DNA from 3 places in the Halomonas sp. BLK-85 genome. Region 3 is predicted to be linked to each of the others. Evidence: predicted binding sites of a transcription regulator. Region 3 holds the regulator's gene; each other region holds the start of a gene.

Region 1 (7,837 bases), 310 kb from region 3:
ATACATGGCCTGGCCGGCTGGCCAGATAAAGAAAATCAGGGTAATGATGACCTGAGGCGCCAGCAGGGCATAGGGCAGCCAGTGGCCGGGAAACGTCATGCGTTTGGTTTGCATGGGCGACTCTTTTTTTGCAGCGCGTTTTTATGACGGGGTCGGCACGCGTACATCGCGCCTGATCGTCAGCGGGGTGGATGAAAACAGCAAAACCACCGCCCGGCCAGCGGCCAGGCGGTGGTTCCGTTTACGCGGCTTACTGGTTGGCGGCTTCGAAGTCGCGCAGCAGGTCGTTACCCCGCTCCACCGCTTCAGTGGCGGCTTCCTGGCCGGTCTTGTCGCCGCTCATCACCGCTTCCATCTCTTCGGAGATGATGTCGCGGATCTGCACGAAGTTACCGAAACGCAGCCCTTTGGCGTTTTCCGTTGGCGCGTTCAGGGTCATCTGCTTGAGCGAAATATCGGCGCCCGGGTTTTCGGCGTAATAGCCCTGCTCTTCACTCAGATCCCAGGCGGCCTGGGTGATTGGCAGGTAGCCGGTCTGCTGGTGCCATTCCGCCTGGACTTCCGGCTGGGAGAGGTAGTCGAAGAAGGCGGCAACGCCGGCATACTCTTCATCCGTATGGCCCTGCAGGGTCCATAGGGTGGCGCCGCCGATGATTGAATTCTGCGGGGCACCTTCTATGTCGTCGTAGTAGGGCTGCATGCCGAAGCCGACGTCAAACTCGGCGTTGGCGGCGACGTCTGCACGGGAAGCGGAAGAGCCAAAGAAGATGGCGCAGTCTTCAGAGTAGAACATGGGCTCGGAGTCCGGGCCGGAACCCGGGCCACCCCATTGGAAGGCACCCGCGTCCTGCCAGGTTTTGAGATTATCCCAGTGGCGCGCGACATGTTCGTTGTCGAAGACAAATTCGGTATCAATACCGCCAAAGCCGTTTTCCTGAGTGCCCAGTGGCAGGTCATGCCAGGCGGAGAAGTTTTCCAGCATCACCCAGCTGGGCCAGGAAGTAGTAAAGCCACAGGAGGCGGCACCGGATTCCATCAGCTGAAGGCTAGCGTCTTCCATTTCCTGCCAGGTGGTGGGCGGCTGCTCAGGGTCCAGACCAGCGGCCTCGAACATGTCTTTGTTGTAGTACATGATCGGTGTGGAAGAGTTGAACGGGAAGGACAGCATGTTGCCGTCAGTATCCGTGTAATAGCCGACAACCGCGGGCAGGAAGGCGCTCTGGTCAAAACCGCGGCCATGATCTTCCATCAGCTGGTAGGTCGGGTAGATGGCGCCATCGGCGTTCATCATGGTGCCGGTACCAACTTCGAACACCTGCAGGATGTGCGGCTGTTCGCCAGCACGGAAGGCGGCAATGGCCCCTGTCATGGTTTCGGTATAGTTGCCGCGATAGCTGGGTACCACGCGGTAATCATCCTGGGAGGCATTGAACTCCTCGGTCATGCCTTCGAGGATTTCGCCTAGCTGGCCACCCATGGCGTGCCACCAGGTCACCTCGGTGGCGGCCTGGGCGGAAAAACTCAAACTGGCACTCATGACGCCCAGAGCGAGGGCCTGAAACTTGAAGCGTGACATGACGTCTCCTTTTTATACCGCGTGCTATTTTTTTGGTTTAAGTTGTCTAGCAACACTAATTATTGTAGATGACACTTTCATGAATACCAGATGAACCACAGATGACGCCAGCGCTCTGATAAAAATCATGGCAGTGTTGGCGCCGATTGTCTGGCCGTGTAGTCTCAGTGGCACTGGCATGATGCCTGCCGTTCAAGAGAAGGTGAGTGATGCAAGAGGCAATAGATCTGCTCGAACGCCTGGTGGCGTTCGACACCACATCCAGTGAGTCCAACCTGGCACTGATCGAGTTTGTGGAGGGTTACCTGGCAGGCTACGGGGTGGAAAGCGAACGTGTCATGAGCCCGTGCGGCCAGAAAGCCAACCTGATAGCACGCATCGGGCCGGATGCCCCCGGCGGTGTCATGCTCTCCGGCCACACCGATGTGGTGCCGGTGACCGGGCAGCCCTGGTCCAGTGACCCTTTCACCCTGCGCGATGACGGTGACGGGCGTCTTTATGGGCGTGGCACCTGTGACATGAAGGGCTTCATTGCCTGTGCGCTGGCCATGGTGCCGGTGTGGTCTCGGGCAGCGCTCGAACAGCCGATCTATTTCGGCTTTTCCTATGATGAGGAAATCGGCTGTGTGGGTGCGCCGGACCTGATACGCCGCTTTCATACCCATTATTCCACCACCGCTCACGTTATCGTGGGGGAGCCGACCGGCATGCAGCCCGTGGTGGCCCAGAAAGGTGCCACCAATCTGCGCACCACGGTCACTGGCTGTGAAGCCCATAGCAGTCAGGTCAACCAGGGGACATCCGCGATTCACGTGGCGGCCCGGCTGGTTACCTTTATCGAAGACACCATGGCTGCCCTGATCGACGAAGGGCGACTTGATGACGCCTTCAATGTGCCGCATACCAGCCTGCATGTGGGCAAGATCAAAGGCGGCACGGCCATCAACATCATGGCCCGTGAGTGCCAGTTCGAGTGGGAGATCCGTCATCTGCCCACCGATACCTTTGACGACATCTTTGCCCGGTTCGAGGCCTATTGCCAGACGTTGATCACACAACTGCGTGCCGCGGGAAAGCAGCTTTCCATCGACACCCAGGCTTTGAACACGACGGTGCCTGGCCTGGCTGATCACGACAACGATCAGGTGCTGCGCCTGGCCAGCGCGCATTTGCACGAAGCATGCTGCCAGCATGCAGTGGCCTACGCCACCGAGGCGGGCCAGTTTCAGCAGGTGGGGTTGCAGGCCATTATTCTCGGCCCTGGCAGCATTGCCCAGGCGCATCAACCGGATGAGTACATTGATAAAAGTGAGCTGGAGGCCTGCGTGGCCTTTATGCACCGGATGGGCCGTGCCTTGGAAACACCCTACCGGGATGTGTGAAGTTTGATGGCCACAAAAAAACCCCACACGCATTTAGCGGGTGGGGCCTTGCGCCATACAGCATTAAAAACACGGCGTTTAATGACAAGTTTCAATACGGGCGGGTCAGAAGCCTTGTACGGAAGGTTGCTCGTCGTAAAGTTCCGCCTTGGCATGACGCATAACATTTTCACACGCTTGCTGGTGGGCCAGCTGGGTTAACAGCTGCTGAGTCACTTCAAACCCTTTACCCAGACAAGTATCCACTTCATCCTGACTGACTGCCGGGGTTACGTTGTACGCTACTTTCAACGTACGGCCACCGCGATCAAGCCAGTCAGCCATGCCCCGCAGTCGCCACGCCACTTTCTCTTTCCAGTTTGCCGATTCTTCCGCGCCTTCGTTTACGCTAAACGTGCACTGCCATTCCGGTTTAAAGACCTTCATAGGAGAACCTCCATTGCTAGTTGGAAAGATGATCGATCGTGATGCTTACTCCGTGTGATATTCTTGCGTTTCCACTATACCGAATTATCGATGAATACCGAAACAAAACATCTGTCATCCAGGCAAAGGGTCAGAGAAAGCTAGCCATGGCACCATCCAAACCGCTCAACTGCCTTTGCGGTAGCGCTCGCCCACTCGCTGACTGCTGCCAGCCCTATCATCAGGGCGACCCTGGCACCCCACCCGAGAGTACCGATGGCCAGTGGTATCTCTACCTGCTGGAGTGCCGCCGGGGCACCTATATTGGCATTACCAATAATCTGGCAAAACGCTACCAGGCCCACTGCGACGGTAAAGGCGCCCGCTACACCCGCGCCAACCCGCCGTTGGCACTGCTTGGCGCCCAGCCCTTCCCGGATCGCGCCGCCGCCAGCCGGGCGGAGTATCAACTGAAACAGCAATCTCCTCTGCAAAAGCGCCAATGGGCACAGGCGTGGCCATTGCATGACAGGGATACAATGACTCCTGTTGGATGAATGAGGTTGGCCCGGCCGGCTGACAGGTTTGTGGGGGCCATGGTCATGGTTGGGCCGTCAGCCGCCAGGCAGGCGTTTTACGGTCAAATACGTTACGATACCCGAAATAGCATTTTACACTTGAATGGGAAGGGTCTTGCGATCAGGTTCCCATGCGAGTACAGCGGAATTCGTGGCCATGTATTCAAGGGAGGTTAACGTTGGCTGTTTACGGCGGCATACAGGCGCGGGAGCTGGATTACTGGCTTAACGCGCTTATCAATGCAGCGTATGATCGACGCTATCCGCTGGCCAATGTACATGGCAGCCAACCGCGTGCCCGTTCAGCGCGTCAGGATCTTCTGGACATGGCCAACAGTTATCATACAAATCGCCAGGGCAGTGAGGCGACGGCAATAGCGCTGGGACGCTGGTGCCAGGCTTACCTGACCGAAGAAGAATGGTACCAGCTTACCGGTGCCCGTCTGAGCGGTAATGATACACCGGCAGACTGGCTGGTGCGCCATCATACCGGCTGAGGTCCGTGCTGGGTCGTCATAACCCGTGCAGGCTCCAGCAGGTTTAAACTGAATGTTTGTCGTTAAACGGCGGCAGTTATTACGAGAAGGAGACTATCCGCCATGCGCTTTGTTCCTCAGTTCACTGATGGCCAGACATTTCCCCATCCATTGGGCAAGATTGTCTGTGTGGGTCGCAACTATGCAGATCATGTCAAGGAGCTTGAAAACCCGGTGCCTTCCGAGCCGCTGCTGTTTATCAAGCCGTCAACCAGTGCGTCAGGCTTTGATGCGCCGCTATCACCGCCTTTCGCGCGTGGTGAGGTGCATTATGAGATTGAGCTTGCCCTGCTGATCGGCGAAACATTGACCGATGTTACCCAGGATGAAGCCGAACGGGCGATTGTCGGGATTGGCCTGGCACTCGATCTGACCCTGCGCGATGTGCAGACCCGGTTGAAGGAAAGTGGCCACCCCTGGGAGGTGTCCAAAGCTTTTGATGGTGCCTGCCCGATGTCGGCCTTTCTGCCGCTGACCCGGGTACCCAACTGGAACGCACTGGCGTTCAGCCTGGAAATTGATGGAGAGGAGCGCCAGTACGGCGAAGGGGCGGACATGCTGTTTCCGATCCCGACCCTGGTGTCTGAAATGAGCCGTCATTTCACGCTTGAAGCGGGCGATGTCGTGCTGACCGGGACGCCCGCAGGCGTCGGTGAGCTGCCGCGTGGCGCGCATCTGCGTATGACGCTGACCGGTGGCCTGGAGGTCACCGCCAGCGTCGTTGAGTGAGTGTCTCTATTGCAGATAGGTATAGCCATTCAGGCCGTCACGCAGGCTGTCAGCAAACCCGGCCTGCTCCTGGGGCGTCAGTTGGCTGGCAGCCAGCTGCGCCATCAGGCGCTGTTGCAGCTTGTCAGCATCAAAGTTGACATAGGCCAGTACATCGGCCACCCGGTCACCCGCCAAGGGGTTGGACAGCACCCAGTTGCCCTGGGCGTCCAGGGCCGCATCAACCGAGTCTGTATCGCCAAACAGGTTGTGCAGATCACCGAGAATTTCCTGATAGGCCCCCACCAGAAAGAAACCTAACCAGCGCTGGTCCTCATTGGCCCATTCCGGCAGTGGCAGGGTGCTTTCGACGCCCTGGCCATCAACATATTGGTCGATACGCCCGTCGGAATCGCAGGTGATATCCTGAATCACTGCGCGCCGGCTGGGCACCTGATCCAGCCCGGAGAGCGGCAGTACCGGAAAAATCTGTTCGATTCCCCATACATCCGGTACCGACTGAAACAGCGAAAAGTTGACGAACAGCTTGTCGGCAAGCTTTTCTGCCAGTTCATCCTGGATTTCACGGTGGGCCCGGTTGCGGCTATCCAGTTGTTCACGCAAGCGGCTACAGGCGGCCGTATAGACACGTTCGCCCTCAGCCCGCACTGGCATGTCACACAGGCCAAGCACAAAGCGGTCCTGCAACTCGCTGACGGCCTGCAGCAGGTCGTGCCAGGCCTCGACCAGAATGCGGGGTTCCTGATCGGTGTCCAGCTGGTCAAGCACCCGCCACAGGGCATCCAGCTGCGGGTCTGACCTTTCCGGGCGTGACGGTGGCGCTGTGTCGATGCGTTCCTCATCAATCACATTGGTGATCAGCACCGCATGGTGGGCGGTCAGGGCACGCCCGGATTCGCTGATCAGGTGCGGTTGGGGCAGCCCCGTTTCCTGGCAAAGCTGGGCAAAGGCGTTGACCACATTGCGGGCATATTCGTCCATGGAGTAGTTGGCTGAACAGTCACTGCGTGAACGGGTGCCTTCGTAGTCAACGCTCAAACCACCGCCGACATCCACACAGTCAATCGGGGCGCCCAGCGCCACCAGGCTCTGGTAGAAACGCGCGCATTCGCGCAGGCCGCGCTGGATATCGCGAATATTGGCAATCTGGGAGCCGAGATGAAAATGCACCAGCTGCAGGCTGGCCAGGGCATCCTGCCCGCGCAGCGTCTCAACCACCTGCAGGATCTGGCTGGCAGTGAGGCCGAACTTGGATTTTTCTCCGCCGGTATTCTGCCACTTGCCCTTGCCGATCGAGGCCAGCCGGGCGCGCAGGCCGATACGAGGCTGTACGTTAAGTGCTCGCGCTTCTTCCAGCACCTGGGTCAGCTCGGACAGCTTCTCCACCACCAGATAGACGCGATGACCAAGCTTCTCTCCCAGCAGTGCCAGGCGGATATACTCGCGGTCCTTGTAGCCGTTACACACAATCAGCGATGAATCCCGGTCAGACAGCGCCAGTACGGCGAGCAGTTCCGGTTTGCTGCCGGCTTCCAGGCCCACCCGTCCATTGCCGCGCTCGGCGGTGGCGAGGATCTCTTCCACTACGCGGCGCTGCTGATTGACCTTGATCGGGTAGACCGCCGTGTAGCCTGCCTGATAATCGGCGTCCTGCATGGCCTGATCAAAGGCGCCGCACAGCTGTTCGACCCGATCATGCAGAATATCGCTGAAGCGGACCAGCACGGGCAGGCGCAGCCCGCTGGCCAGGAGTTGTTGCACCAGGCCATTCAGCGGCAGCGCCGGGCCGGGCGTGGCGGAGCCGAGCGGCCGCACCAGGGTGTGGCCCTGGTCATCGACATCAAAGTAGCCGCTGCCCCACTGGTCAATATTCCAGGTGCGCCGGGCGCGCATGGCAGGCGTGCTGGCAAGGCTATTGGCGGATGCCGCAGAACTCATGAGGTTGCCTCGGGCAAGGGCAGCGCACCGTGGGCAATCCTTGCCTTCAGAATGGTTTCAAAGCGCTGGGGATCGTGGGGCGTCAGGTCGTGCGCGGGCGGGTCGACGTAAACCACCAGCAGCCGTGACAGCCAATAGCGCAGCGCTGTCATACGCAGCATGATCGGCCAGACGGCCTGCTCATCGGCATGCAGCGGGCGGCGCGACTGATAAGCATTGAGAAGGGTGTCGTAACGCTCGCGGTCAAGATGGCCATTCTCATCAGAGGCCCAGTCATTGATCACAATCGCCAGATCAAACAGCAGGTCACCGGTGCAGCCATTGTAGAAATCAATGATACCGCCCAGCTGGTCACCGTCAAACAGGGTGTTGTCGCGGAACAGATCGCCATGCAAGGCTCCCTGGGGCAGTTCGCCGTATTGGCTGAGGACACTTTCGAACTCGTCGATCTCGTCTTTCATCAACGTCTGATCGGCCGGGCTGATATAGGCCAGCACCTTGTGATGCATGGCCTGCAACCAGTGCAGATCGCGCGGATTGGGGCGGCGGCCGGGGAAGTGCTGGGAGATGGCATGCATATGCCCGAGCGTCTCGCCCAACGCCCGGCATTGCGTGAGGTTGGGGGCTTCAGGGTGGCGCCCCGGGAGGCGCGGAAACAGCAAGGCAGGTTTGTCTGCCAGGCTATGCAGCGCA
Region 2 (7,837 bases), 360 kb from region 3:
GGATGCTGAAAGTTATCGCTATCTGGCAGAATCCATCCGTATGCACCCTGATCAGGATACCCTCAAGGCGATGATGGAAGCCGCAGGCCTGGATCGTGTCGAGTACACCAACCTGACCGGTGGCATTGTCGCCCTACACCGTGGCATCAAACTATGAAGCAGGCCATTATCAAACACACAATGAGGTTGGCATGCTGGTAACCCCCGCCCTGCTGCTGGCAGGCTGCGAACGTATGCTCAACACCTTGCTGGCTCGCGACCCTGCCTCTCCGCAGCGTCTGGATGCCATGGCGGGCAGCCGCCTGCTAATTCGCTTTGAGCAACCCAGGCTGGCCCTGTTGATGGCCTTTCATCCGTCTGGCGTTGACCTGCTCCGCGGGGAAGATATCGACGAGACCAGCGCTGATGCCGTGGTTGAACTGTCGCCCGAAACCCTGTCGGAATGGGTCAGCGGCAGCTCTGTCGAGCGCTTGATGTTTGAAGGCAGGCTGTCGGTGCGCGGGCGCATTCAGCTGCTGGAAGCCACTCAGGCGCTTTTCACTGACCTGGATATTGACTGGGAAGGCGAGCTGGCCAACTGGCTTGGCGATATTCCAGCGCACTCGCTTGCCGAAGGTTTGCGCCGTGCCGGCCGCTGGGGGCTTCGCGCCAGCAACGAGCTGATGGCGGACGTTTCCGAATACGTGTTCGAGGAAGCCAAACTGCTTCCCGGTCGCCAACAGCGTGATGTATTGCGAGATCACCTCAGCGAGCTGGAAATATCCACCGACAGGCTGGAAGCACGACTGAACCGCCTCCACCGACGTCTGACCCAGCGCTTATCACAAGGAGATTCCGGCTCATGAGCCTGCGCCTGCTGCGCATTGGTTGGGTGATTGCCCGCTACCGCCTTGATACCCTGATCCCGGTGGCGCGCCTGCCCTGGTGGATGCGCCTGTTGATGAGCATTTCACCCCTCAGGCTGTTCCCTCTGGGCGAGCGCCCGCGCAGCGAACGGCTCCGGCTCGCGCTTGAAGCGCTTGGCCCCATCTTTGTCAAGTTTGGTCAGATGCTCTCAACACGCCGCGACCTGTTGCCAGCCGATATTGCTGATGAGCTACAGCGCCTTCAGGATCAGGTGCCGCCGTTTCCGGGTGACGCGGCTGTTGCCCGGGTAGAGCAAGAACTGGGCATGTCGCTGAGCGCTGCCTTTGCCAGCTTCAGCCGCACGCCTCTGGCATCGGCATCGATTGCTCAGGTGCATGTTGCCGAGTTGCACAGCGGTGAAGAAGTGGTGGTCAAGATTATCCGCCCGGGCATCGACAGGATCATGGGGCAGGACATGGCCCTGATGTATCAGTTGGCCAGATTGGTGAGCATTGTTCCCGAAGCTCGCCGCCTGCGGCCGGTGGAGGTAATCCGCGACTATGAAGCCACCTTGTTTGATGAGCTTGATCTCTACAAGGAGGCCGCCAGCACCTCTCAACTGAAACGTAACTTCAAGGATTCACCGCTGCTGTTCGTGCCGGCTATTTACTGGACCTATACCCGGCGCCATGTGATGGTTCAGGAACGTATTCGGGGTGTCCCTGTGGCCAATACCGATACCTTGCGCGCCCGGGGTACCAACCTGAAAAAACTTGCAGAACGTGGCGTTGAGATCTTTTTTACCCAGGTTTTTCGCGACAACTTTTTCCATGCCGACATGCACCCGGGGAATATCTTTGTTGATTGCGATGACCCGGAAAACCCGCAATATATCGCGATCGATTGCGGCATTGTCGGCAGCCTGACCCGGGAAGATCAGGATTATCTGGCGCGCAACCTGCTGGCTTTCTTCCGTCAGGATTATTACGAAGTTGCAGCGCTGCATATCGAGTCCGGCTGGGTGAGCGAAGATACGCGTGCCAACGAATTTGCCGCTGCCATCCGGACTGTATGCGAGCCCATTCTGGAAAAGCCGTTAAAGGACATCTCGTTCGGACAGGTGTTGCTGGGGCTGTTTCAGACGGCCCGGCGGTTCAATATGGAAGTGCAGCCCCAGCTGGTGCTGCTACAGAAAACCCTGCTCAATATTGAAGGGCTCGGGCGTCAGCTTTATCCGGACCTTGATCTGTGGAACACCGCCAGGCCGTTTCTGGAAAGCTGGATGAAGGAGCGCTCTGGCCCTCGTGGCGTATGGGACTCGCTCAAGCGCCAGGCACCCGAGCTGGCTCACCAGCTGCCTGAGCTGCCAGTGCTGGCGCACAAGACTCTTAGCCGGATGGAGAAAGAACAGCGCCAGCGCCACCATCAGGCCAATGCCATCACGATGATCCAGAAGACGCTGTCCCAGCAAAATAAACGCCATTACCGTCTCAAGCTCGGTCTGATCCTGCTTGCCATTGCCCTGACCTGGCAACCTCTCAGCCAGTGGGCCAGCGTACAGGACTGGCCGGTTCTGGTAGCAGCGGCCATCGGGCTTTTGCTATTGGTGTGGCACTAGACTCGCCAGGGAGCTTGCCTCTCTTTTCAGTGTCAAATCACAAGGACACATTATGACCAAGACGCCATTACCGGCCGTTGACGATACCGTCCTCGATGCCCTTTTCGAGGTACTCAGACAGCGTCGCCACGCAGCTCCGGACGACTCCTATGTGGCTTCCTTGCATTACAAGGGATTGAACAAGATACTTGAGAAAGTGGGCGAAGAAGCGACGGAGACCCTGCTTGCTGCCAAGGATGCAGAAAGTGGCGAGCCATCCAAACAACAGGCGCTTATCGCCGAAACGGCAGATTTGTGGTTTCATAGCCTTGTCATGCTTTCTCACCTGGGCCTGGATCACCAGGCTGTGATTAATGAACTGGCACAGCGCTTTGGCGTCTCGGGCCACGACGAAAAGGCCTCTCGCAACAAGGCCTGATTGTTATAACATCTATTTTCCGGTTGATTTGCCGAGCACACATGAGGACTCGCATATGTTAGGTGGCATCAGTATTTGGCAGTTGCTGATTGTTCTGGGGATTATCATCCTGATTTTCGGCACCAAGAAGCTGCGTAATGTCGGCACCGACCTGGGGGGCGCGGTGAAAGGCTTCAAGAAAGCCATGCATGATGAAGAAAAAGCCGATGGTTCAAAAGATGCTGACGAACCACAGGCCAAGGTCGGGCATGAAGAAAACGGCAATACCTATGACGTTCAGGCGCAGGAAAAGCCCACTGAACACAGCGAAGAGCGCAAATAAACCATGCTGGATATCGGTTTTCTTGAGCTCTTGATCATCGCCGTGGTTGGGTTGTTGGTACTTGGCCCTGAGCGCCTGCCCCGGGCTGCGCGTACCGCCGGGCTTTGGGTCGGCAAGATAAAGCGCTCGGTATCCGGCATGCAGCGTGAAATCAGCGCTCAGCTTGAATCTGAAGAACTGCGCCAGAAACTTAATGAACAGCAGAAAAAGCTCGACGACAGCCTCAGGAAAGCCAAGCAGGACGTTGAGAATATCGCTGAGGCTCCCAGCGCGTCCGACAGTGACAAGGCTTCACCCGACAAGGATCAGCGTCTGGCGGATGCATCGGCACGTATTGACGATGCCCTGGACACCGTGCGGGAAACCAGCACTTCAACTGCGGATTCAGGCCCCCAGGATGCATCAACGGCCGAGGCGTCTTCTTCACAGGCGTCCCCGTCCTCTTCCAGGACGTCGTCCCATACGACGTCGACTCAACAGGATAGCAATCCCCGATGAGCAGCGGTGACTCTCAGGATCAACAAGCCAAACAGGCACAAGCCCCCTTGATTGAACACCTGATCGAACTTCGCTCACGCTTGATGCGTGCCGTGGTCGTGGTGCTGGTGATCTTTCTTGGGCTGTACGCTTTTGCCAATGATATCTATACCTTTATGGCCCAACCGCTCATGGCGCTGCTACCCGAAGGGTCACAGATGATTGCCACCGAAGTGGCCTCCCCTTTTCTGGCGCCCTTCAAACTGACCCTGGTCGTGGCGGTATTTGCCGCCGTGCCCTTCATTCTTCATCAGGCATGGTCGTTTGTCGCACCCGGGCTTTATGATAATGAAAAGGCGCTGGCCATTCCGCTGCTGGTGTCAAGCGTGGGGCTTTTCTATGCTGGCGCCGCCTTTGCCTATTATGTGGTGTTTCCGTTACTGTTTGCCTTCTTCACCCAGACAGGGCCAGAAGACATTCAGATCATGACCGACATCAACCAGTATCTGAATTTTGTGTTGAAGCTGTTCTTTGCTTTCGGAGTAGCGTTTGAAATTCCGATTGCCACCTTCCTGCTGATCTATAGTGGCGCCACCAGCGTTGAAAGCCTTTCCAGAAAACGCCCCTACGTGATTCTCGGTTGCTTCGTGGTCGGCATGCTGCTGACACCCCCCGATGTTGTTTCGCAGAGCCTGCTGGCCGTTCCCATGTATCTGCTTTATGAGGTTGGCCTGCTGTTTGGACGACTGGTGCGCCGCAAGCCCGCCCAGGATGCAGATGACGAGCTCGGCGAGAACAGTTAACGTTTTCAGCGTCCTGTATCCGCGCCTGAAAACCCGGATACAGGACCCGTCATCAGCCCATCATTTCATCAATGCGCTCGACCAGCTTGAAAACCCCGGTAGCGGCTTCACTGATACGTGTCGCCAGCATATAGGCTGGAGTGGTGACCACGCGGTTTTCGAAGTCGACGACAATCTCTTCAACGCTGCAGCTACGGTGCAGGCCCCCCATGGCACTGATGGCACCGGCAACCCCCGGGTCATGGCCAACAGTGACGGCAATCCCTTCCCCCAGCAGGCGCGGTACCATGACCGGTGCAATACAGATCAGCCCGATTGGCTTACCATCTTCGCGGAAGGCATCAAGCACGTCCTTGAGGGGCGCCAGTACCTGCATGCTTTCCCCTTCAAGCGCAAAATCGCAGAGGTTCTGTGCGACGCCGAAGCCACCGGGTACAATAACACCATCAAAGTGTCCGGCATCCAGCTCGCTTAACGGGCTGATATCCCCTCGCGCCAGCCGGGCCGACTCTTCCAGCACGTTGCGCGTTTCGCCTTGAGAGGCTTGCTGGGTGACGTGATTGATCACCTGATGCTGATTCAGGTCCGGAGCAAAACAATGATAGCCGATGCCCAGCTGATCGAGGCGCAACAGCGTCAAGGTGGTTTCATAGATTTCAGAGCCGTCGTATACACCGCACCCGGCCAGAATGACTGCGACCTGTTTTGTCATGAGAAGTGACCTCTTTTATAGCGTTTTGTTAATAGCCGTCTACTTTAGGCAGTTTATGTGACAGTCACAAGCCAGCTTTCGCCCTATCACTGGATTGATATACTCTGAACAGATACTGATTGACCGTACTCACCCCGCTTCCCAGAGACGCAAGGAGAACAGCATTGACGACCAACACCCAGCGTCATTTTCCTGCCACACGCATGCGCCGCATGCGTCGTGACGCTTTTTCACGCCGCTTGATGCAGGAAAACAGCCTTTCTGCCGCTGACCTTATCCTGCCGGTGTTTGTACTGGAGGGTGAAAATCAGCGTCAGGCCATTCCGTCCATGCCCGGCGTTGAACGCCTGTCTCTGGATCTGCTGATCGAGCAGGCTCGGGAGGCTTATACGCTCGGCATTCCGGCCCTGGCGCTTTTTCCAGTGATCGGACCGGAGCAGAAAACCGAACTTGCCGAGGAAGCCTACAACTCGGCGGGGCTCGTGCAGCGCAGCGTGCGAGCGCTCAAGGCAGCCCTCCCCGAGCTTGGCATTATCACTGATGTTGCGCTCGACCCCTACACCAGCCATGGCCAGGACGGTATCATTGATGAGCAGGGCTATGTGATCAATGACCGCACGGTCGACACCCTGCTAAAGCAGGCGCTTTCTCATGCGGAAGCCGGTGCGGACGTGGTCGCTCCCTCGGATATGATGGATGGCCGCATTGGGTCGATACGCCAGGTACTCGAGCAGGAACACCTGCATAACGTCCGCATCATGGCCTACAGCGCCAAGTATGCCTCCCACTACTATGGCCCCTTCCGGGATGCCGTCGGCTCAGCCGGCAACCTGGGCAAGGCCGACAAGCGCACCTACCAGATGGACCCGACCAACAGTGACGAAGCGCTCCACGAAGTGGCTATGGACATTGCTGAAGGTGCCGATATGGTCATGGTCAAGCCGGGCATGCCCTATCTGGACGTGGTTCGGCGCGTAAAGCATGAGCTTCAGGTGCCCACCTTTGCCTATCAGGTCAGCGGCGAGTACGCCATGCATCGTGCCGCCTTTGATAACGGCTGGCTGGATGCCGACAGCGTTATTCTCGAGTCCCTGATGTGCTTCAAGCGCGCCGGTGCCGATGGCATTCTCAGCTACTTTGCACTCGACGCTGCACGGCTTCTGAAGGCCAATGGCTGAACTTGAACGGCTGTCCATTTTGCCCTGCTCACCAGATGACCCTTGGGTGACACCCATTTGTCATTTATATCGTCCATACTGAAATGCAGAATGGTCAATTTGAAGAATCAGGAGCAGTGATGGATACCACCGGTGGACAACAACCGCAGACAGGAACCGAATCCATGGCTGGAGAACAAGACACCCCTACCTTGCGTGTAAATCGCACGACAACCGGTGTACAGGCCAGGGACAGCCAGCTGGAAACCGATCTGGATGATCCTCAGCTGTATTTCAACCGTGAGCTTTCTCACTTGCAGTTCAATATCCGTGTGCTTGAGCAAGCCCTGGATGATGCACACCCGCTGCTGAACCGCTTGATGTTCCTGCTGATTTTCTCATCCAATATGGATGAGTTCTTCGAGATCCGGGTAGCCGGCCTGAAGCATCAGATCGCCCTGGGTGATGACACCACAGGGGCCGATGGCCGCCTGCCCAAAGCCGTGTTGAGCGAGATTTCACAGATTGCCCACGAGCAGATCGCCCGTCAGTACAAGATTCTCAACGATACCCTCTTGCCGGCCCTTGAGGCCCAGGGCCTGAGATTTCGGCGCCGCAGCCAGTGGACCCAGGCCCAGAAAGAATGGGTGCGGGCAATGTTCAACAATGAAATCATGCCGGTCATCAGCCCTATCGGGTTGGACCCGTCTCACCCCTTCCCACGTCTGGTCAACAAAAGCCTGAACTTTATTGTTGAGCTTGAAGGCAAGGACGCCTTTGGCCGCGCCGGGGGCATGGCCATTCTGCCTGCGCCGCGCTCGCTGCCGCGCCTGATGGCCTTGCCCAAAGAGCTGTGTGAAGAAGGCTATTCGGAATATGTCTTTCTGTCCTCGATGATTCACGCCCACGCCGAAGAACTGTTCCCCGGCATGCAGGTACGTGGCTGCTACCAGTTCCGCCTGACCCGCAACGCGGATATGACCGTCGACCCGGAAGAAGTGTCCGACCTGGCCTCTGCGCTGCGCGGAGAGCTGCTCGCCCGCCGCTATGGCAGCGGTGTGCGCCTGGAAGTGGCGGATAACTGCCCGGAAGACCTGATCAACTTCCTGCTGCGCCAGTTCAACCTGGAACAGGAAGATCTCTACCGGGTAGAAGGCCCGGTCAATTTGACCCGCATGATGGCCGTGCTGGGCGACGTTGACCGGCCAGAGCTGCTTTACCGCCCCTATACGCCCGGCGTTCCCAAGACACTCAAAAGTGGCAGTCTGTTTAACGCCATCCGTAAGAGCGATATTCTGCTTCATCATCCGTTCCAGTCATTCACCCCCATCGAAGATCTGCTCAGCGAAGCAGCCCGCGACCCGGATGTGCTGGCGATCAAGCAGACACTTTACCGCACGGGGGCAGAGTCTCCGATTGTCAGTGCCCTGGTGGATGCAGCAAGCCAGGGTAAGGAAGTGACCGTGGTCATTGAACTGCGCGCG
Region 3 (7,837 bases):
GTACCCGCATATTGGCGCGTCGCCAGCCCGCGGCCTCGGACCTTCGTCTGGTGCTTGCCGTGATTCGTGCTTCCTCTGATCTGGAGCGTATCGGCGATGAGGCCAGCAAGATTGCCCGCAATGCCATCTCGCTGACTGAAAGTAACAATGTCATACGTGGGCTGGTCGAGGTGCGTCATATCAGTGAGCACGTGCGCAAGATGCTGCGTGATGCACTAACGTCCTTTGCCCGCTTTGACCTTGAGCTGGCCATCGAGGTGGTCCGCGAGGACGAGCTGGTCGACGATGAGTATGGCAGCGCCATGCGCTCGCTGATTACCTTTATGGCCGAAGATGCCCGCTCGATTTCATCGGTGCTGAGTGTCATGTGGATTCTGCGCGCCCTGGAACGGGTTGGCGACCACGCCGATAACCTGGCAGAACACGTTGTGTATCTGGTCAAGGGCCTGGATATCCGTCACAGCGACCCGGACACGCTGGAAGCGACCGTGCTCGACCGCGACAAATCCTGAGCTTCAGGCCAGCGTTTGCTGGCCATCACCGCTGGGTACGTATGGGTAGACAACATACGAGCCGGCAAATAACCGAACGGGCCGCATCCAGCATGCGGCCCGTTTCGTCGCTCCCCTGGACAAGGAAACCTCGAATGATCAATGCGTTCACCGCCATCACCCGAGGAACACGCTGGGTCTATCAACCCGGCCTGCGGCGTTATATCTTCTTCCCGATAGTGGTCAACTTCATTGTCTACGCCGGTCTGATCCGTTTTGTATGGCAACGCTTTGACGGTTGGCTGAGCTACTGGATGAGCCTGGTGCCGGGCTGGCTGGAATGGCTTTCCTGGCTGATCTGGCCGCTGTTCCTGATCAGCCTGGTCGCAGTGGTGTTCTTTTCCTTTACCCTGGTCACCCATCTGATTGCCGCGCCTTTTTACGGTTTTCTGGCCGCCAAGGTTGAAGCTCGAGCCACCGGCAAGGCGCCTATTGACGACCGTGGCCTGATCCGCACGGCCGTCGATACGCTTAAACGCGAGGTGGTCAAGCTGGGGTATATTCTGCCGCGCATGCTGGTGTTGTTCGTCATCAGCTGGATACCGGTGCTCAATCTGCTGGCCCCGTTTTTATGGGCGCTGTTTTCAGCCTGGGTACTGGCGATAACCTATCTGGATTACCCGATGGACAACAACAGGGTGAGTTTTGCCGATATGCGCTCGCGGCTCTCGGCCCGCTGGTGGCACAGCCTGAGTTACGGGGGGCTGGTGATGCTGTTGACCCTGATACCGCTGGCCAACCTTTTCCTGTTACCCGGCGCCGTTGCCGGAGCGGTGTTGATGTGGGATGGCCACTACCGCTAATGACGAACCCCACTATGCACGACTCACCACCACTGCAGCCCGACATCCCGGGTCAAAATGGATGCCCACTAACGGCGCGCGGGCATGACGGGGATGAGGGAGATTCACGACTCACCCGCCTCGTTACGGGGAAGTGACAGCAGAAACGTGCCCCTTCCCCCGGGTGTGAATCAATCTCCAGCTGGGCATCGTGGCGCAGCAGCACGTGCTTGACGATCGCAAGACCCAGCCCCGTTCCTCCCGTCGCGGTGCTGCGGCCTTTATCAACGCGATAGAAGCGCTCGGTCAAACGCGGAATGTGTACTGGGTCAATGCCGTCGCCATCGTCTTCAACCGTTATATAGGCGCCCTGAGCATCACAGACCCAGTGCAGAGTGATCTGGCTGCCTTGTGGGGTATAGCGCACGGCGTTGAAGGCCAGGTTGGAAATCGCGCTACGCAGCTCCTGCTCGCTGCCCATCAACTGCGCATTACTGCCAATGACCAACTGGATATCATGTTGCTCTTTGGCCAGCGCCCGCGCATCGTCAGCAACTTTATGCAGCAGGGCATGCACGTCAATCGGCGCGTGATCGTCGCCGCCCTGATCAATTTCCAGGCGCGACAGCAGTAAAAGGTCATCGACCAGGTTCTGCATCCGGGTGGTCTGGGCCTGCATCTGACCAATACTGCGGCCCAGGCGTGGCGGCAACTGCTCGGCCAGGTCGGAGTAAGTCTCCAGGTACCCGGCCAGGACGGTGAGCGGCGTGCGCAACTCGTGGGAGACGTTGGCAACAAAATCGCGACGCATCTGCTCAAGGCGATGCAAGCGGGTAATATCGCGGGCCATCACCAGACGTTCATCGTCACCGTAGAGGGTAATCTGGTATTGCAGGATGCGCCGCTCGTCGATGGGCGATGCCAGGGTCAGCGGTTCGCCATAGTCACGGGCGTTAAAGTAGCCCACAAAACGCGGATCACGCAGCAGGTTGGTAATATGCTGGCCACGGTCCTGAGCAGTCTTCAGACCCAGCATTTTGGCGGCGGCGCTGTTCCACCACTCAAGGTCACCGTGACTATCGAGCATCACCACGCTGTCGCGCATGGCTTCGGAGGATTCCTGGATGCGCCCCAGGGTAGCGCGCAGGCGATTCTGGGTAATCCGCTGACCTTTCTGATAGCGATACAGCCGATCAAACAGCTCGCCCCAAAGGCCGGCGGCAGCGGGCGGCTCGTCATGGGGATGCAGGGTCAGCCATCGATACAGGGCACGCAACTGATAAAGGTGGTAGCCAAGGCAGGCGGCCAGGCCAAGCGCCAGCCCAAAGCCTGCGCTGCCGACAATCGCCCCCAGCACAAAGCCCAGGGCACTCAACCAGATTAAACGCCATATTTCACGGCTCCACAGACGCACCCTTACCCCCGTGCAGAGAAACGATAGCCGGTTCCACGCACCGTCTGAATCAGGTGATGGTGATCAATTAACGCCTTGCGCAAGCGGCGAATGTGTACATCCACGGTGCGTTCTTCCACGTACACATTGCCCCCCCAGACCTGATCCAGTAGCTGGCTACGGGTGTAGGCACGCTCCTGATGGGTCATGAAGAACTGTAGCAGACGATACTCGGTAGGGCCCATATCCACGGCTTTGCCATAAGCACTGACGCGGTGGCTGACCGGGTCAAGCAGCAAGCCTTCGATTTCGATCGGATCTTCCACACCACGCGGTGTGGTACGCCGCAAGACCGCCTTTAGCCGGGCGACCAGCTCGCGCGGTGAGAAAGGCTTGGTGATGTAATCGTCAGCACCGGCTTCCAGACCCTGGATCTTGTTGTCTTCCTCGCCTTTGGCCGTCAGCATGATGATCGGCATTTCAGCGGTGGATTCCTCACGTTTGAGCCGCCGCGCCAGCTCGATTCCGCTGGTGCCTGGCATCATCCAGTCAAGCAAGAGCAGATCAGGCTGATGATCGACCACCATGGCGTGGGCATCCTGGGCGTTGTCCGCTTCAAGCACACGATAGTCAGCCATTTCCAGCGCTACCGCAATCATTTCACGGATAGACGCTTCATCATCGACAATCAAAACGGTCTTGGCGGTCATTCCAAAGCCTCAAGGTGTTAAACAAGACATTTCCATGACGATCTCACCATGAGTTGATGACATTAAGATGACAAAAGGCCGATTAACGCGGGTTTAAGCCCCCGTGGGCCATAAACTGAGCACAATGCCAGCAAATACCAATAGCCCCGACCAGTGGTTATTGAGAAAGGCCTGAAAGCAGCGTTCACGCTCGCGCTGACGGATCAAAACCTGCTGGTGCGCAAAGGTCGCCGCCATGGCAATCAGCCCCAGCCAGAAAAACCCACCCAGCCCCAGCCGCCAGCCAACCGTTGCCAGAAGGCCCAGTGTTGCCAGTTGCAGCAGGCCAATGATCAAGCGGTCAGCCTGGCCAAACAGCACCGCCGTCGACTTGATGCCGATTTTCAGGTCATCATCACGATCTACCATGGCGTATTCGGTGTCGTAGGCCACCGTCCACAGCAGGTTAGCGCAAAACAGCAGCCAGCCTTCCAGGGGGACATAACCCAGCACTGCGCCACAGGCCATGGGGATCGCCCAGGAAAACGCCGCCCCCAGCACCACCTGCGGGAAATGGGTATAACGCTTCATGAAAGGATAGACAGACGCCAGCACGACCCCACCAATTGATAACAGAATCGTAAACAGGTTGGTGAACAGCACCAGCACAAAGGCCACCGCTACCAACCCTACAAACAGCAGCTGAGCTTCGCGCTCACTGATGCGCCCGTTCGCCAATGGGCGGGTTTTGGTGCGCTTGACATGACCGTCAAAATGCCGGTCTGCGTAATCATTGATCACGCAGCCTGCAGCACGCATGGCATACACGCCGCCAACAAAAATCAACAGCAATGAGCGCTCAGGCACGCCCCCGGCTGCCAGCCACAGAGCCCACAGGGTTGGCCACATCAGCAGCCAGGTGCCAATCGGACGATCAAGCCGGGTAAGCTGCAGAAAATCCGTCAGGCGGGCAAGCCCACCGGGACGCAGAAGTGAACGATCCATGCTGACTCCATTAAAAAGTGTGCGTGCCTGACCCGGGTACTCAAACGCCTGGGCAGCCAAAGACCTGAACCTGATAGCCTAGCGTGAAGGGCCTTCCAGTGCATCTGCCATGGCAGTCAGAAAATACTCCTGTACCAGCAGGGACATACCGGTGTGGGAAAAACATGACCGCCGCCCCCACAGGCCGCTGGCCGCCACAAAGCGCGGCGCATGGCGAGTCACCTCGATCGGCCCGCGCCGCAGATCGGCCTGCTGAAACAGCCAGCTGCCCAGCGAGCGATCTCCAAGCCTGTCCAGACGCTGGCCATGCAGTTGATCAAGGGGAGCCACCGAGCGCGCTACCACCCAGGGTATATCGTCCAGACACAAGGCTACTTCGCGCAGCCAGGCATACCGCCTGAGGGGCAGCGCCAGCGCTCTGGCTTCATCCACGCTGGGGTAACCTACCCCCTGGCGCAGCACCCTGACGCGAAAACGCCGCCCCTTGCCTGCATTGATCAGGCGTGCCGTCAAGGAATCCGTCGACGCCACCCAGCGCCACCAGAAAACCGACATGCCGGGACGAGCCGCTGGTGCAGGCATCCAGCGAACAGGCAGTTCCGGCTCGGGTGGCGGCAGTGTGAGGGCATGTCTTGAAAGCGTTGCGTTCAAAATCTGACTCTTTAGGATCAATGATCAGCGGTGCCGATTAACCAAGTTGATCAATCGCCTTGATAGACCCCGCCATGCAAGCGCTAGTGTACCATGATGAGACTTGATGCCATGGGCGCGATAACGCCCTGATAACACCACTTCAACAGGGAACAGTATGTCAACTGACGCCGATTTAGTGATTGTGGGTACTGGCATGGCAGGTATTGGCCTGGCCCGAGCATTACGCCGTGCAGGAGATACCCGTTCGATCACCCTGATCAGCAGCGATAGCGGTGACGATTACAGCAAACCGCTGCTTTCAACCGGTTTTGCCAAGGGCCTGCCGCCTGCCCGGCTTGCCCAACGCAATGCGGATGCACTGGCCGAGGAACTCAACGCCAGGGTACTGGCCAACCGCCCGGTCACGGCCATCGACCCCGAGGCTCACCAGCTAACCCTTCAGCCAGACCATGACACTCCAGGCGGCCAGCCAACACCGCAGCGTCTCGCATACCGTACCCTGGTACTGGCCACGGGAGCCGCTCCGCGTATGCCATTTCAGCTACCGGATGCCTGTGCATCACGCTGCTTCACTATCAACGACCTTGACGACTACCGTCGCTTCCACGCGGCCCTGGGTGATGCTCCAGCCCGGGTGGCGATTATTGGCGCCGGGCTTGTCGGTTGCGAGTTTGCCAACGACCTCCACGCTGGCGGACACCAGGTCACCCTGATTGCGCCGGAGCGTGCCCCCTTGCCGCGTCTGCTGCCAGAACGCCTTGGGCACGCCCTGGCAGAGGCCTTCAGCACAGCGGGGATCAGATTGGCGCTTGAGCAAAACCTGCACGATATCACCTGCCACGACGGCGGTGAGGTTCGTCTTACGCTGGCGCCTGCCTCCTCGGGCAGCACAACCGGCAATACCCGTATCGATGCTGATATTGTCTTGTTGGCCACTGGCCTGGCGCCACGTACTTCCCTTGCCGAAGCTGCCGGGCTGGAAGTGACACCCCGGGGCATTACCGTTAACCGCACCCTGCAAACCAGCCACCCTGATATTTATGCACTGGGAGATGTAGCCTGTGTTGAGGGCGTGAACGCCATGTATGTACAACCGCTACAGGCCAGTGCCCAGGTGCTGGCCACCACACTGGCCGGCACGCCGACTCCGGTTCACTTCGGTACCTGGCCGGTACTGGTCAAAACCCCGCTCCTGCCGGTGGTTGCCTACCCGCCCCAGAGCACGCCAACCCACTGGACAATCGATGCCGACGGTCACAACATGACGGCGCTGGCAAAGGACGCCAGTGATCAACTGCTCGGCTTTGCGTTGACAGGCAATTGCGTACGTCAAAAGGTGGCACTTTCCAGAGTGGCACCTCCACTGCTAGGCTAGTGAAGGTCAAACGCAGGGTTTTAGCGAAACACAATATGACACTTGAGCGCTGTTTTTTAAGGTCAAATTCCACTACCGTTTGATCTGTCTATTCTGACCACTTCTATGGAGACTGATAATGCGCAAACCTGAACTCGCGGCCGCGATTGCCCAGAATGCTGATATGTCCAAGGAAAAAGCCGGCCAGGTATTGAACGTCGTTCTCGACGAGATCACCAACAGCGTTGCCAAGGGTGACGACGTTGCGCTGATCGGTTTTGGCACCTTTACTGTGCGCGAGCGTGCTGCACGCACTGGCAAGAACCCCCAGACTGGCGCCCCGCTGGAGATTCCGGCCAGCAAGAATGTTGCCTTCAAGCCGGGCAAGGCCCTCAAGGATGCCGTTTCCTGATGAAACTCAAGCTGGTGCTGTGGTTATTGAGCCTGTTGCTAAAACGTGCCTTGCGTCGCAAGCCGCGTTTTCGCGAAAAGCTTGAGCGCATGCGCCGGCTGGATTGGGGTGTGGCCACCGAAGATCTCAGCATTTGCCGTTACTATCGGATGTCACCCGAAGGCATCACCTCCGCCCGCGGCCTGCCGGTTGATCTTGACTTGGAGCTGCGCTTTGCAGACGCTGACACCGCGCTCAAGATTTTAAGAAAGCCGACACAGCAGGCCTTTCTCGAGGGTATGATGGCCAACAAGGTCAGGGTAGTTGGTGATACTGGCGACATGACCCGATTACAATCCTTACTTAAGCATCTGTAACACTACTCGATCGATCATAGGCTCTGGCCCGTAACAGTGAGTTCACCCACTACGCCGCTGACTGATGACGGCGTGGTGATCAGCCTGTTATCTCTCCTATACTGTTGTTCTGGTTGTTGGCAATCACCGCTTATCACCCGACGCTATTGCCCTGTCCATGGAGTCCAGCTTACCGCCTCATGCCCATTACCCTGTCGCTACGTCGTCTTTGGACACTGGATAAGTTTGCCTACAGCCTGCGGGTATTTGTGGCATTCAGTGGCGCCTTGGCACTGATAGCGGTATGGGGCGACATCGGCTTTGTTATCCCACTGTTTCTGGGCATCATTGCCAGCGCCCTGGCCGAAACCGACGACAGTTGGCAGGGTCGGCTGCAGGCACTGCTCGTCACGCTTGCCTGCTTTGCACTGGTGTCCTGGATCATTCGCTGGATCTTTCCCTGGCCATGGTTGATGGCGTTATGGCTGGCAGGTGCTACCTTTGGCCTGATCATGCTCGGGGCCATTGGCCAGCGCTACGCCACCATCGCTTCTGCCACCCTGATTCTGTCGATCTACTCCATGATCAATATCGAGCAGCACGGCGGCGTGGATGGTGATGTCACGCTGCGACAGCTATTGCTGTGGGTGGGGGCTGCCTGG

What was found. The regulator PhoB, encoded in region 3, activates phosphate uptake and scavenging genes when phosphate is short. The targets are predictions, from matches to a motif close to TGTCATANNNNTGTCANA.
Region 1: ugpB (sn-glycerol-3-phosphate ABC transporter substrate-binding protein UgpB) is a predicted target of PhoB. The motif match lies at 1,644-1,661, and genes of this name have one in related genera.
Region 2: ppk1 (polyphosphate kinase 1) is a predicted target of PhoB. The motif match lies at 6,422-6,439, and genes of this name have one in related genera.

The regions. Positions count from the first base shown of each region.
Region 1 is NZ_CP087731.1:2,770,048-2,777,884, reverse strand. It holds gene ugpA (sn-glycerol-3-phosphate ABC transporter permease UgpA) at 1-114, opposite strand, end outside; gene ugpB (sn-glycerol-3-phosphate ABC transporter substrate-binding protein UgpB) at 251-1,576, opposite strand; gene argE (acetylornithine deacetylase) at 1,786-2,958, shown strand; gene LL947_RS12570 (hypothetical protein) at 3,064-3,384, opposite strand; gene LL947_RS12565 (GIY-YIG nuclease family protein) at 3,531-3,920, shown strand; gene LL947_RS12560 (hypothetical protein) at 4,121-4,438, shown strand; gene LL947_RS12555 (fumarylacetoacetate hydrolase family protein) at 4,541-5,206, shown strand; gene speA (biosynthetic arginine decarboxylase) at 5,213-7,144, opposite strand; gene LL947_RS12545 (homoserine kinase) at 7,141-7,837, opposite strand, start outside.
Region 2 is NZ_CP087731.1:2,713,838-2,721,674, forward strand. It holds gene ubiE (bifunctional demethylmenaquinone methyltransferase/2-methoxy-6-polyprenyl-1,4-benzoquinol methylase UbiE) at 1-157, shown strand, start outside; gene LL947_RS12280 (ubiquinone biosynthesis accessory factor UbiJ) at 192-845, shown strand; gene ubiB (ubiquinone biosynthesis regulatory protein kinase UbiB) at 842-2,464, shown strand; gene LL947_RS12290 (phosphoribosyl-ATP diphosphatase) at 2,517-2,882, shown strand; gene tatA (Sec-independent protein translocase subunit TatA) at 2,938-3,204, shown strand; gene tatB (Sec-independent protein translocase protein TatB) at 3,208-3,702, shown strand; gene tatC (twin-arginine translocase subunit TatC) at 3,699-4,484, shown strand; gene elbB (isoprenoid biosynthesis glyoxalase ElbB) at 4,537-5,196, opposite strand; gene hemB (porphobilinogen synthase) at 5,400-6,374, shown strand; gene ppk1 (polyphosphate kinase 1) at 6,494-7,837, shown strand, end outside.
Region 3 is NZ_CP087731.1:3,078,432-3,086,268, forward strand. It holds gene phoU (phosphate signaling complex protein PhoU) at 1-512, shown strand, start outside; gene cysZ (sulfate transporter CysZ) at 647-1,354, shown strand; gene phoR (phosphate regulon sensor histidine kinase PhoR) at 1,407-2,747, opposite strand; gene phoB (phosphate regulon transcriptional regulator PhoB) at 2,750-3,436, opposite strand; gene ubiA (4-hydroxybenzoate octaprenyltransferase) at 3,530-4,420, opposite strand; gene LL947_RS14145 (chorismate--pyruvate lyase family protein) at 4,499-5,002, opposite strand; gene LL947_RS14150 (NAD(P)/FAD-dependent oxidoreductase) at 5,229-6,449, shown strand; gene LL947_RS14155 (HU family DNA-binding protein) at 6,568-6,840, shown strand; gene LL947_RS14160 (hypothetical protein) at 6,840-7,196, shown strand; gene yccS (YccS family putative transporter) at 7,376-7,837, shown strand, end outside.